3 regions of the Streptomyces sp. NPDC057271 genome follow, and region 3 is predicted to be linked to each of the others. Evidence: riboswitches for the same ligand, from Rfam matches in the RefSeq annotation. Region 3 holds a riboswitch; each other region holds the start of a gene.
The links. A riboswitch is a leader RNA that binds a small molecule or an ion and turns the genes downstream of it on or off. The one in region 3 is predicted to bind thiamine pyrophosphate.
Positions count from the first base shown of each region.

Region 1: it holds a riboswitch for thiamine pyrophosphate, as region 3 does, so the genes downstream of both, thiC (phosphomethylpyrimidine synthase ThiC) here and thiO (glycine oxidase ThiO) in region 3, are expected to answer to the same signal.
Region 2: it holds a riboswitch for thiamine pyrophosphate, as region 3 does, so the genes downstream of both, ACFUJR_RS03330 (thiamine ABC transporter substrate binding subunit) here and thiO (glycine oxidase ThiO) in region 3, are expected to answer to the same signal.

Region 1 is NZ_JBHUYJ010000024.1:73,146-77,595, forward strand. It holds gene ACFUJR_RS14430 (hypothetical protein) at 1-505, shown strand, start outside; gene thiC (phosphomethylpyrimidine synthase ThiC) at 724-2,514, opposite strand; TPP riboswitch at 2,508-2,654, opposite strand; gene ACFUJR_RS14440 (YibE/F family protein) at 2,726-4,087, shown strand; gene ACFUJR_RS14445 (SsgA family sporulation/cell division regulator) at 4,170-4,450, opposite strand, start outside.
Region 2 is NZ_JBHUYJ010000004.1:127,497-131,946, reverse strand. It holds gene ACFUJR_RS03335 (ABC transporter permease) at 1-1,012, opposite strand, end outside; gene ACFUJR_RS03330 (thiamine ABC transporter substrate binding subunit) at 1,060-2,139, opposite strand; TPP riboswitch at 2,227-2,334, opposite strand; gene rlmN (23S rRNA (adenine(2503)-C(2))-methyltransferase RlmN) at 2,364-3,470, opposite strand; gene ACFUJR_RS03320 (CsbD family protein) at 3,580-3,765, opposite strand; gene ACFUJR_RS03315 (MFS transporter) at 3,851-4,450, opposite strand, start outside.
Region 3 is NZ_JBHUYJ010000060.1:18,817-23,266, forward strand. It holds gene thiE (thiamine phosphate synthase) at 1-66, opposite strand, end outside; gene ACFUJR_RS24865 (Rv2175c family DNA-binding protein) at 153-518, opposite strand; gene ACFUJR_RS24870 (NAD(P)/FAD-dependent oxidoreductase) at 751-1,914, opposite strand; gene ACFUJR_RS24875 (hypothetical protein) at 1,994-2,389, opposite strand; TPP riboswitch at 2,441-2,553, shown strand; gene thiO (glycine oxidase ThiO) at 2,551-3,717, shown strand; gene thiS (sulfur carrier protein ThiS) at 3,714-3,962, shown strand; gene ACFUJR_RS24890 (thiazole synthase) at 3,968-4,450, shown strand, end outside.

The DNA.
Region 1 (4,450 bases), on a different contig from region 3:
GAAGCTGTTGGCGATCACAGTGATGGAGCAGGGGCAGCGCTTGATCCTGAGGCCCTCCCTGAGAGGAGACGCCGTATGGGTTCTGGAAGGTGGGTACAGGGCACCTCTTGTTTCCGACGCCGGGATGCTCAAGCTTCGGGATGGCCACTGGCTGAAGGTCGGCTACCGGCTGTCACTTACAGGGAACAATCGCTTGGCCGTCACCGAATCCAAGATCCAGTACCAGTGGACAGATACCGACCACTCTGAAGTCTTCCGCTACGACTACGCCTACGAAGCGGAGGACCAGCACCCGGCAGCTCATCTAGATCTTCATGCCTTGCTGCCCGAGCCTGATGGGCCGGGAGGCCCCGGGTGGCCTCTTGAACGAGTGCACTTTCCCACCGGCAGAACGTCTCTGGAACAAGTGCTCCGCTTGCTAGTTCAGGGATTCAACGTGCCTCCCGCAAGACCATCCGAGGTCTGGGAGCCTGTCCTAGCGGAGGCGGAACGAATGTTCTACTAAGTCGCTCACCAACCTGGCTTCGCTTCCGCAGCCGCCGCCGGAAGCACTCGTGGCTGAAGCCCACCACCTGTGCTGCGTTGCCCCCTAGCCATAGAGGACGGAGGGCAACTTCAGCCAGCAGGTGAATCGGCTGGGGACGCTAAGCACCCCTGTCCTCAGGCAAACGACCGGCCGACGACGCCCCCGTACCCGTCGGCCGGTTGCCTGTCATCCGCGGATCAGTCCGCCAGCGGCAGGTAGACCCGGTTGCCAGCGGCCGCGAACTCCTTGGACTTCTCCAACATCCCGGCCTCGATCTCCTCGGGGCTGGCGTCCGCTTCTCCACCGAACTGCTCTGTGATGCTTCTGCTGATCTTCATCGAGCAGAACTTCGGACCGCACATCGAACAGAAGTGCGCGGTCTTCGCGGGCTCCGCCGGCAGCGTCTCGTCGTGGAACTCGCGGGCGGTGTCCGGGTCGAGCGCCAGGTTGAACTGGTCCTCCCAGCGGAACTCGAACCGCGCGTCCGACAGCGCGTCGTCCCACTCCTGCGCCCCCGGGTGCCCCTTGGCCAGGTCGGCCGCGTGCGCCGCGATCTTGTACGTGATGACACCGGTCTTCACGTCATCGCGGTTGGGCAGGCCCAGGTGCTCCTTGGGCGTGACGTAGCAGAGCATCGCCGTACCCCACCAGGCGATCATCGCGGCGCCGATGCCCGAGGTGATGTGGTCGTACGCCGGGGCGACGTCCGTGGTGAGCGGGCCGAGCGTGTAGAACGGCGCCTCCTCGCAGATCTCCTGCTGGAGGTCGATGTTCTCCTTGATCTTGTGCATCGGGACGTGGCCCGGGCCCTCGATCATCGTCTGCACGTTGTGGCGCTTGGCGATCGTGTTCAGCTCGCCGAGCGTGCGCAGTTCAGCGAACTGCGCCTCGTCGTTGGCGTCGGCGATGGAGCCGGGCCGCAGCCCGTCGCCCAGCGAGTACGTGACGTCGTACGTCGCCAGGATCTCGCAGAGCTCCTCGAAGTTCGTGTAGAGGAAGTTCTCCTTGTGGTGCGCCAGGCACCAGGCGGCCATGATCGAGCCGCCGCGCGAGACGATGCCTGTCTTGCGACGGGCCGTCAGCGGCACGTACGGCAGCAGCACGCCGGCGTGGACCGTCATGTAGTCGACGCCCTGCTCGGCCTGCTCGATGACGGTGTCCTTGTAGATCTCCCAGGTCAGCTCCTCGGCCTTGCCGTCGACCTTCTCCAGCGCCTGGTAGAGCGGCACGGTGCCGATCGGCACGGGGGAGTTGCGCAGCACCCACTCGCGCGTGGTGTGGATGTTGCGGCCGGTGGAGAGGTCCATGACCGTGTCGGCGCCCCACTTGGTCGCCCAGGTCATCTTCTCCACCTCCTCCTCGATGGAGGAGGTGACGGCGGAGTTGCCGATGTTGGCGTTGACCTTCACCAGGAACCGCTTGCCGATGATCATCGGCTCGATCTCCGGGTGGTTGACGTTGACCGGAAGGACAGCCCGACCTGCCGCGATCTCCTCCCGTACGACCTCGGGGGAGACGTTCTCGCGGATCGCGACGTACTCCATCTCCGGGGTGATCTCGCCCCGGCGGGCGTACGCGAGCTGGGTCACGGCCTGGCCGTCACGGCCCCGGCGGGGCTGGCGGGGACGGCCGGGGAAGACCGCGTCGAGGTTCTTCAGGCCTCCGCGCGGCGAGGTGTGCTTGATGCCGTCGTCCTCGGGGCGGACCGGGCGACCGGCATACTCCTCCGTGTCACCCCGCGCGATGATCCAGTTCTCGCGCAGCGGCGGAAGGCCGCGGCGTACGTCGGTGTCGATGGTGGGGTCGGTGTACGGACCGGACGTGTCGTACAGCGTCACGTCCTTGCCGTTGGTGAGGTGCACCTGGCGGACGGGCACCCGGAGGTCGGGGCGCGAGCCCTCGACGTACCCCTTGTGCCAGCCCGGCTTGCGCTCGTCCAGGCCGGCGTTCTCGCTGGTGGCAGGCGTGCGTGCATCCTGAATGGTCATGAGACCGATCTCCCTACGCCGGCATTACCCGGTAACAGGTTCGGCGGTCGGCGCAGCCTCCTCCCGTACGTACATCGGTACGCGCGTACGGTGATCAGCGCCCTCTCAGCCCGGTGCTCCGAGCTCCCGCGTGTGCAAAGGTGGCACCACGCTAGCGTCAACCCGGCCGTGCTGAACAGTGGGCCCCCATCGTTCTTGCGATGATCGGTCGGTGACTTCCTCGCAGCAGAACCCGGAACCCGACGGCCACGACGGACACGGCGACGTCGGTCACGGACCTGGCGACGTCGGTCACGGGCACGGCCACACCCACAGCCATGGACCCGCCGCGCCCGTCTCCCGGCATCTACGCAGAGTCATCGCGGCCGTCCTGATCCCGTTCGCCACGGCCGTCGTGGTCGGGCTCGTCGTCCTATGGCCCGGCGGCGCCCCGGAGCACGAACGCACCGGCGTCGGCTTCGACCGGCAGACCTACCAGGGCAAGGTCACCTCGGTCGAGCAGGTCGACTGCCAGGACGTGAACGCCGGTCAGGTACCGCCGACCGGGGACGTCTCGACGCCCCAGGGGCGCGAGGCGGTCAACGCGCAGCAGGGGCAGTGCGAGAAGGCGACGATCGAGGTCACGAGCGGTCCGGACCAGGGCCGTACCTTCACCGAGATCGTGCAGCCCGACGCGCCGCGCCAACTGGACGAGGGACAGGGCGTGGTGGTGGCGTACGCGCCGGACGCCCCCCGCGATCTGCAGTACTCGGTGACGGATGTGAACCGGAAGGTTCCGCTGACGGTCCTCGCCCTGATCTTCGCGCTCGTGGTCGTGCTCGTCGGCCGGATGCGCGGAGTGATGGCGCTGATCTCGCTCGCGGTGAGCTTCCTGATCCTGACCTTCTTCATCCTGCCGGCGATTCTCGAGGGCTCGAATCCGCTGGTGGTCGCGGTGGTCGGGTCGAGCGCGATCATGCTGATCGCTCTCTACATGTGCCACGGCCTGTCGGCCCGTACGTCGGTCGCGGTCCTCGGGACACTGATCTCGCTGCTGCTGATCGGTCTCCTCGGCTCGTACTTCGTCAGCTGGGCGTCACTGACCGGGAACACCGACGACTACACCGGCCTGATCCACGGTCTCTACCCGGAAATCGACATGTCGGGTCTGCTGCTGGCCGGCATCATCATCGGTTCGCTCGGTGTCCTCGACGATGTGACGGTGACGCAGACCTCGTCGGTGTGGGAGCTGCACCAGGCCGATCCCCGCATGGGGCGGCGCGCGCTGTACCGGGCCGGGATCCGGATCGGCCGCGACCACATCGCGTCCGTGGTGAACACGCTGGTACTGGCGTACGCCGGTGCGGCCCTGCCCCTGCTGCTGCTCTTCTCCATCGCTCAGAGCAGCGTGGGGACGGTGGCCAACAGCGAACTGGTCGCGCAGGAGATCGTCCGCACGCTGGTGGGATCGATCGGGCTGGTCGCCTCGGTCCCGCTCACCACCGCTCTCGCGGCCCTGGTGGTCTCCGCCGACCGGCCGGGCGGCGTGGGGAAGCCTGCGGCCAGGGGTGGTCGCCGCCGCCGCGCAAAATGACGGTCGGCCGGGGTAGCGGCCGGGGCGGGCTGCTCAGCCGGGTCAGCCGGGGCGACCTGACCGCGCGGCCGGGACGGCCGGGTCAGCCGGCGTTCTCCTCCGCGAGGATCCGGCCGAGCGCCGCCTCCAGATTGTCCTCGAAGTCACCCAATGTCCGTTCCTGGCCAAGTGGAACGAGCTTGTCCGTACGGTCGAGGAACGCGACGAGGGGCGGGGCGCTGGCGCGGAACAGGGCACGGTCGCTGCCGACCTGGAGCCGGATGGCGACGTCCGAGAGAGCCTCGGGTTCGGTCGGCGCGATGTGCACATCGCCGTCCCCGCTCGGTCCGTTGATCCCGTCGAGGAGCAGCTCCCGGCCGAACG
Region 2 (4,450 bases), on a different contig from region 3:
ACTGGAGGGAGTTCCCGATCGTGTCGACCATGGGCACGAGGAAGGTCCCGGACGGGTCGACGGACCACAGGGCCCGGTAGTAGTCGAGCCCGTACCCGCCCGGAGTGTCGAAGGACCGCTCGACGAGCACGGCGAGAGGCAGCACCAGCAGCAGGAGGATGGAGAGCAGGACACCGCCGAAGAGCGCCCACTGACCGAAGCCCCTGGGCCGCCGCGCGGTCTGCTCGGGCGCCACGAGCTTCAGGGCCGTCTCCCGGCGCCGTACCGTCCGGGCGTGCACGGCGAGGACGACGCCGACTGCCACGAACTGGACGAGGGTGAGGACGGCTGCCGTCGTCAGGTCGAAGCGGTCGACCGTCTGCCGGTAGATCTCGGTCTCCAGGGTGGAGTACGCCGGTCCGCCGAGGATCTGGACGATGGCGAACGATCCCGCGGTGAACAGGAACACCATCAGCGCGGCCGCGGCGACGGCGGGGGCGAGCGCCGGCAGGGTCACGGTCCGCCAGGCGGTGAACCGGGAGGCGCCGAGGACGCGGGCGGCCTCCTCCTGACGCGGGTCGAGCTGCGCCCACAGGCCGCCGACGGTCCTGACGACCACGGCGTAGTTGAAGAAGACGTGCGCGAGGAGGATCGCCCAGACGGTGGTGTCCAGGCGCACCCCCCACAGCTCGTCGAGGAGCCCGCCGCGGCCGACGAGCGCCAGGAAGGCCGTACCGACCATGACGGTCGGCATCACGAAGGGCACGGTGACGACCGCGCGCAGCAGACCCTTGCCGGGGAAGTCGAAGCGCGCGAAGACGTACGCGCCGGGCAGCGCGATCAGCAGGGTCAGCGCGGTGGAGGCGAGCGCCTGCCAGAGCGTGAACCAGAGGACGTCGAGGATCTCCGGCCGGCTGAGCGTCTCGCCGAACCGGTCGAACCGCCAGGCGCCGTCGGACCGCAGCCCCCGCTCGACGATGGAGACGACGGGCCAGGCGAAGAAGAGGGTGAAGAAGGCGACGGGCACGACCATCAGGCCGAGCCGCGCCGCGCTTCCCCGGCGGTCGGACCGCTTACGGACTACTTCAGGACGAGCGAGGACCACGACTGGATCCACTGGTCACGCTTCTCGGCGATCTTCTCGGGCGCCATGGTCTGCGGCTTGTCGATGACCACGCCGTGCTTGGTGAAGAGCTCGGGCAGCCGGGCGCCCTCGGTCACCGGGTTGACGAACATCTGCAGCGGCATGTCCTCCTGGAACTTCTTCGAGATCAGGAAGTCGATGAGCGCCTTGCCGCCCTCGGGGTTCTTCGCGCCGTTCAGCAGTCCGGCGAACTCGATCTGCCGGAAGCAGGTGCCGGTGGAGACGCCGGTCGGCGCGTCCTTCGGCTGCGGCTCGGAGTAGAGGACCTCGACCGGCGGGCTGGAGGCGTAGGAGACGACCAGCGGCCGGTCTCCCTTGGCCTGCCGGCCGCCGGCCGAGCCGGAGAACTCCTGGTTGTAGGCGAGCTCCCAGCTGTCGACGGTCTTCACGCCGTTGGCCTTGAGCTTCTTCCAGTAGTCCTGCCAGCCCCCGTCGCCGTACCGGGCGGCCGTGCCGAGGAGGAAGCCGAGGCCGGGAGAGGACCTCTCCGGGTTCTCGACCACGAGCAGGTCCTTGTACTCCGGCTTGGCCAGGTCGTCGAAGGTCTGCGGGGGCGCGAGCTTCTTGTCGGCGAAGTACTTCTTGTCGTAGTTGACGCAGATGTCACCGGTGTCGATCGGGGTGACCCGGTGCTCCTTGTCGATCTTCGCCTCGGCGGCGACGGCGTCCAGGCCCTTGGCCTCGTACGGCACGAAGATGCCGTTGTCGAGCGCGCGGGAGAGCAGGGTGTTGTCGACGCCGAAGAAGACGTCGCCCTGCGGGGAGCCCTTGGTCAGGATCTCCTTGTTGACGGCCACGCCGGCGTCGCCGCTCTTGAGGACCTTGACCGTGAAGCCGGTCTGCTCGGTGAACTCCGCCAGGACCTCCTTGGAGGCGCTGAAGGAGTCGTGGCTCACGAGGGTCACGGTCTTCGGCGCGGGCTCACCGCTCTTGCCCGCGGCGCCTCCGCCGTCCTCGGTGCCGCACGCGGCGAGCGCGGTGACGCCCAGCGCGGCGGCCACGCCGGTGGCGACCATCTTCTTGGTGTTCACGGAAAAGTCCTCCTGGGTGTGACCAGGAAGAGACGCGGCCCTGCCCACCCGAAGGTGGGCAGGGCGCAACAGCTCGAGTTGCGACCGAACTTCCTACCCAGAATGACCTGGGCAAGGTTCAGAGGGTCTGCGGTCCGGTGACCGCACTCTCAGCGCTGTGGCGCTCCCCTGTCGGAATATGGAGATGTGTTCGAGCACAGACTACAAGGTCAGCGCTCCGACGCCGCGAGCTGTCCACAGGCACCGTCGATCTCCTGGCCGCGGGTGTCACGGACGGTGACGGGGACACCATGGGCGGCGATGGCCTCGACGAAGGCCTTCTCGTCCTCGGGCCGGGACGCGGTCCACTTCGACCCGGGCGTCGGGTTCAGCGGGATCAGGTTCACATGGACCCTCTTGCCCTTGAGCAGCCGCCCGAGGAGGTCGCCCCGCCATGCCTGGTCGTTGATGTCACGGATCAGGGCGTACTCGATGGAGATCCGGCGACCGGACTTCTCGGCGTACTCCCAGGCGGCGTCGAGGACCTCGCGGACCTTCCAGCGTGTGTTGACGGGCACGAGGGTGTCGCGCAGCTCGTCGTCGGGCGCGTGGAGCGAGACGGCGAGCCGGCACTTGAAGCCCTCGTCGGCGAAGCGCAGCATGGCGGGCACGAGGCCGACGGTGGAGACGGTGATGCCGCGCTGCGAGAGACCGAGCCCGTCCGGCTCGGGGTCGGTGAGGCGGCGGACCGCGCCGACGACCCGCTTGTAGTTGGCGAGCGGCTCGCCCATGCCCATGAAGACGATGTTGCTGAGCCGCGCCGGTCCCCCGGGCACCTCGCCGTCGCGCAGGGCGCGCATCCCGTCGACGATCTGATGCACGATCTCGGCGGTCGACAGGTTCCGGTCGAGCCCGGCCTGGCCGGTGGCGCAGAACGGGCAGTTCATCCCGCAGCCGGCCTGTGAGGAGATGCACATGGTGACCCGGTCGGGGTAGCGCATGAGCACGGACTCGACGAGCGTGCCGTCGTGCAGCTTCCACAGGGTCTTACGGGTGGTGTCGTCGTCGCACGAGATGTGCCGGACCACGGACATCAGGTCGGGCAGCAGCTCCCCCTGCAGCTTCTCGCGGGAGGAGGCGGGAATGTCGGTCCACTCGGCGGGATCGTGGGCGTACCGCGCGAAGTAGTGAGTGGACAGCTGCTTGGCGCGGAACGGCTTCTCGCCGATCGCGGCGACGGCCTCCTTGCGCTCGGCGGGCGTGAGGTCGGCAAGGTGCCGCGGCGGCTTCTTGGCTCCGCGGGGGGCGACGAAAGTGAGTTCTCCGGGCTTGGGCATGGTGGTACCAGTGTCGCAGACGCGCGAGCGTGACCTGGGGCCGCGGCGCTCGGGCCGGCAGGACCGCGCCGGAGGCGGCGCGGGGGCCGGCTCCTGAGGTCGGAGCGTGTCAGGAGTGGTCGCGCTTGAGGGAGTCCTTGATGCCCTCGGCGCGTTCGCGGACGCTCTTCACCGTCTCGCGGAACTTGGCCTTCGCCTGGTCGGTCCTGCCCTCGCTCTCCCGTCGTTCGTTGCCGGTGAACTTTCCGGTGACCTCCTTGAACTTGCCCTTGGCCTTGTCCATGGCGTTGCTCATCGTCTGATCCCTTCAGTGGCCCATCGGCTTACGTCCACGCTAGGTCCGCACGGTCCGTGGCGCCCTGTGGAGCGGGTCCGCATCCTCAGGTCCGTGGCGAGCCCGGTTGGGTGGAGGGGATGCGCGGGGTGAAGAACAGCGCGAGGAGCGAGGAGAGGGCGAGGATCGCCAGGGCCGCCCGCAGCCCGTCCAGACGGGCGGCCGCGTTCGCGTCCAGGGCTGCCTCGGTCACCGCGTCGGAGGTTCCTGCCTCTTCGAGTGCCGCTCTGAGCTGGGCGTCCGAGAGGAACGGGACGCCACTCTGGAGTTCCACGGCCGCCCGGCTCTTGACGTCGGCCGGGATCGCCGGGTTCTGCTCGACGCTCGTGAGGAACGACGCCGTGAGCGCGCCGATCAGGAGTGACCCGGCGAGCGCCGTACCGATCGAGGCGCCGAGGTTGGTGACGGCGTTCTGCACACCGCCGACCTCCGCGCTCCGGCTGTCGGGAACGGCCGACACGGTGACCGAACCGAGCTGCGACGCCAGCGCGCCCATGCCGAGGCCGATCAAGAGCAGGGGGATGGTGACGATCTCCGCGCCGGCGTCGGCGTCGAGCGCCGCCATCAGCGCGACCGCGCCCGCGAGCAGCGCGAACACCCCGAGCCTCACCACCCTCCGCGGCGAGACGTCCGGGAGGAACCGGGG
Region 3 (4,450 bases):
GCGCCGACGGGCGTCCGTGCAGAGGTAGAGCCGGGCGTCGGCGAGCTGCGCGCGAGGCGTGGACATGGGTGCTTCCCCCCGTTGGGTGCGGTGCCCCCCGGGGGCCGGGCGGGGCCCGGCCCCCGGGGACTCCTTGTGATGTCTTCGGTGCGTCAGACGGCGAGCGCCTGGGCGCGGCGCTTCACCTCCGTGCCGCGATTCTCGCTGAGGGCCTGCGCGGGCGTGCCCGGCAGGGTCGGGTCGGGAGTGAAAAGCCACTCCAGCATCTCTTCGTCGGTGAAGCCGTCGTCCTTCAGGAGGGTCAGGGTCCCGGAGAGCCCCTTGACCACCTTGTCGCCGTCGATGAAGGCGGCGGGCACCTGGAGCGCCTTGTTCTCGCCGCGGCGCACGGCGATGAGCTGGCCCTCCTTGACCAGCTGCCGCACGCGCGTCACCTCGACATCGAGCATTTCCGCGATGTCGGGGAGGTAGAGCCAGGCGGGGACGAGAGCATCGGTTCTTGCGTCAATCTCGGTCACGGGACAAGCCTGCCATCCCGGACTGACAGTCGGTAGTCGGGCCCAGGGGGTGTCTCGTCGATCAGGCCGGATCAGGGAGTGGGGTCCGGTGCGTGCGATCGCGAGTCGGAGGATGGGGGTCCCCCCGGCCGAAGGCCGGGGGAGAGTCGACGCGGAGCGTTGGCGACCGACGACAACGCGGCGAGCGTGCGTGCCAGACCCCGCGAGCCCGGCCTGATCGGCGAGACACCCCCTAAAGGACTGCGGCCTTCAGAGGGACGGAGGAGTCGGCGGCGCGCTCCGGGTCGAGCCGTGCGCCGGACTCGATCAGCTTGCGGCCCTGGGCCAGGTCGCGGGGGCGGCCGACGGCGAGGAGGGCGACCAGGGCGCCGTAGCGCAGCCACAGCGCGGACCAGGAGGGCTCGGCAGGATCCCCTCGGTGGACCAGCTCGGAGTCTGCGGCGTGGTGCCCCGCGTACTGGACGAAGCGGCCGAACTGCTCGGACCAGAAGTACGGCACCGGGTCGTAGACCCCGGGGGTCTCGCCGATGATGTCGGCCGCGACGGTACGGGGGCCCTGGAGCGCGTTGTCCCAGTGGTGGACCAGGAGCCGGGTGCCGTAGCGGGCGGAGGGGAACGAGGCGCAGTCGCCGACGGCGTACACGTCGGGCAGCGAGGTGCGCAGCCGGTCGTCGGCGGTGACGGAGCCGTCGGCGTCGAGGGCGATGCCGGAGCCGGCGAGCCAGCGGGTGGCGGGCCGGGCGCCGATGCCGACGACGACCGCGTCGGCGGGCAGCCGCCGGCCGTCGGCCAGGTGGACCGTGCCGGGTTCGATCCGGTCCACGCGCGCGTGGGTCAGGAGTTCGGCGCCGCTCTCCTCGTACCAGCGGGTCATCGGGGCGGAGACCTCGACGGGCAGCGCGCCGGCGAGCGGGCGGTCGGCGGCCTCGACGACGGTGACCGCGCAGCCCGCCTCGCGCGCGGCGGTGGCGAACTCGGCGCCGATCCAGCCGGCGCCCACCACCACGATGTCGTGCCGCCGCTCCAGGACGGGCTTGAGGCGGGCGGCGTCGTCGAGGGTGCGGAGCAGATGGACCCCGGGCACACCCTCGGTGCCGGGCAGGGTGACGGGCTCGGCGCCGGTGGCGACGACCAGCACGTCGTACGGGACGGGCCCGGCCTCCGTGTCGACCTCGTGGGCGTCGGCGCGCAGCCCGGTCACGTCGAGGCCGAGACGCAGGTCGATGGAGAGCGCCTCGAAGTCGACGTCGAAGGCCGAGTCCTCGGCCTTGCCGAGGAGGACCGCCTTGGAGAGGGGCGGGCGGTCGTAAGGCTGGTGGGGCTCGGCCCCGATGAGGGTGACCGCACCGGTGAAGCCCTGCTCGCGCAGGGCGACGGCGGTCTGCACCCCCGCCATCCCGGCGCCCACGACGACGACCCGCTGCTGTGCCTGCTTCTGCTCGCTCACCCGATCACCTTACGTATCTGACAGACTGTCAGGAAGACTGCTGCTCCACGACACTGGTGCCGGAGCCCTCCTGGGACTCCCATGCCCAGCTCTCCTCCAGCCGAACGCGGCCGTCGGGCAGCTCCACGACGGTGGAGACGCAATGCCCGGAAGAGGTCGATCCGTCCTGCTTCAACTGCACATAGCGGAAGTCGAGCCGGTCCCCCGCGCGCGTGCCGACGAGATTCCCGCGGACCACGTCCCCACCCGCGTACTCGGCCCAGATCCGGCCGTCCTCCTCGTGGTACACGAACCGGGTACGCGTCCCGACCTGACCGGGGGCCTGGTCGGCGACGGGAACGAGGACGAGTCCGTCGAGGGATCGAGAGCCCGGGGCGGAGCCCGTCGGTCGAGGGTGGTGGTGGGAGACGGGAGGGAGGGGCACGGAGGCTCCCTTACTGGGCGTCGGGGGCGGGGGTTACGCTGACCGTCAACGTAGAGCACTCGCGGGAGCCCGGACGCACCGGGCTGAGAGGGAGGCTGGCCGGCCTCCGACCGTACGAACCTGATCCGGGTCATGCCGGCGAAGGGAGGGGCTGGACGCCCATGTCGCGTACACGCAGTACCCCTGACGTTCTCGTCGTCGGGGGCGGAATCATCGGCCTGGTCACGGCCTGGCGGGCCGCGCAGCGCGGGCTGAGCACCACGGTCGTGGACCCCGGGCCGGGCGGCGGGGCCGCCCGGGTGGCGGCCGGGATGCTGGCCGCCGTCACCGAACTCCACTACGGCGAGGAGACCCTGCTCGCCCTCAACCTCGCCTCCGCGCGCCGCTATCCGGAGTTCGTCGCCGAACTCCGGGACGCCACGGGGCACGACGTCGGCTACCGCGCATCCGGGACGCTCGCCGTCGCGCTCGACGCCGACGACCGGGCGCATCTGCGCGAACTGCACGCCCTGCAGATCCGTTGCGGCCTGGAGTCGGTGTGGCTCAGCGGGCGCGACTGCCGGCGCCTGGAGCCGATGCTGGCGCCGGGGGTGCGCGGCGGGCTCAGGGTCGACGGCGACCACCAGGTCGACCCACGCCGACTCGCCGCCGCGCTGGTCACCGCCTGCGAGCGGGCCGGGGTGGTCTTCCACCGGGATCTCGCCGAGCGGCTGACGGTGGTACGGGACCGGGCCACGGGCGTGGTGCTCGCGGACGGCTCCCCCCTGGAGGCCGACCAGGTGGTGCTGGCCGCGGGCAGCCTGAGCGGCCGGCTCGCGGGCGTACCGCGGGACGTCCTGCCGCCGGTACGTCCCGTCAAGGGCCAGGTGCTGCGCCTCACCGTGCCGCGTGCCCTCGCCCCGTTCCTGTCCCGGACCGTCCGCGCCGTCGTCCGCGGCAGCCACGTCTACCTGGTGCCCCGCGAGAACGGGGAGCTGGTGGTCGGCGCCACCAGCGAGGAGCTGGGCTGGGACACCACCGTGACGGCGGGCGGGGTCTACGAGCTGCTCCGGGACGCCCACGAACTCGTACCCGGCCTCACCGAGCTGCCGCTCACCGAGACACTGGCGGGTCTGCGGCCCGCCTCCCCCGACAACGCGCCTCTGCTCGGCCCGACCGCGCTGCCCGGCCTCCAGCTGGCCACCGGGCACTACCGCAACGGGGTCCTGCTCACGCCGGTCACCGGCGACGTCATGGCCGAGCTGCTCACCACGGGCGTGCTTCCGGACGAGGCCCGCCCCTTCACTCCCCGCCGCTTCTCCCCCGTACGTCAGGAGCAGCCCGTATGAACGTCTCGACGAACAGCTCGACCGACACGTCGACGAACACCTCGGCCAGCGTCTCCGTCAACGGCGAGGCACGTGTCCTCGCCGCGCCCACGACCCTCGACACCCTGGTGGCGACGCTGACGGCCGCGCCGTCGGGTGTGGCCGCGGCCGTCAACGAGACGGTCGTGCCGCGCAGCCAGTGGTCCGCGACCGTCCTCGGCGAGGGCGACCGGGTCGAGATCCTCACCGCCGTACAGGGAGGCTGAGCGCGATGTCCGACGACACCTTCCTCCTCGCCGGCACGGAGCTCACCTCACGGCTGATCATGGGCACCGGCGGGGCGCCCAGCCTGGACGTGCTCGAACGCTCGCTGGCCGTCAGCGGCACGGAGCTGACGACGGTCGCCATGCGCCGTCTGGACCCGACCGTCCAGGGCTCGGTCCTCTCCGTCCTGAACCGGCTCTCGATCCGTGTCCTGCCGAACACCGCGGGCTGCTTCACGGCGGGCGAGGCGGTCCTCACCGCCCGTCTGGCCCGGGAGGCGCTCGGGACCGACTGGATCAAGCTGGAGGTCATCGCCGACGAGCGGACCCTGCTGCCGGACCCCGTCGAGACGCTGGAGGCGGCGGAGACGCTGGTGGACGACGGCTTCACGGTCCTGCCGTACACCAACGACGACCCGGTCCTCGCGCGGAAGCTGGAGGACGTGGGCTGCGCGGCGGTCATGCCGCTCGGCTCGCCGATCGGCTCCGGG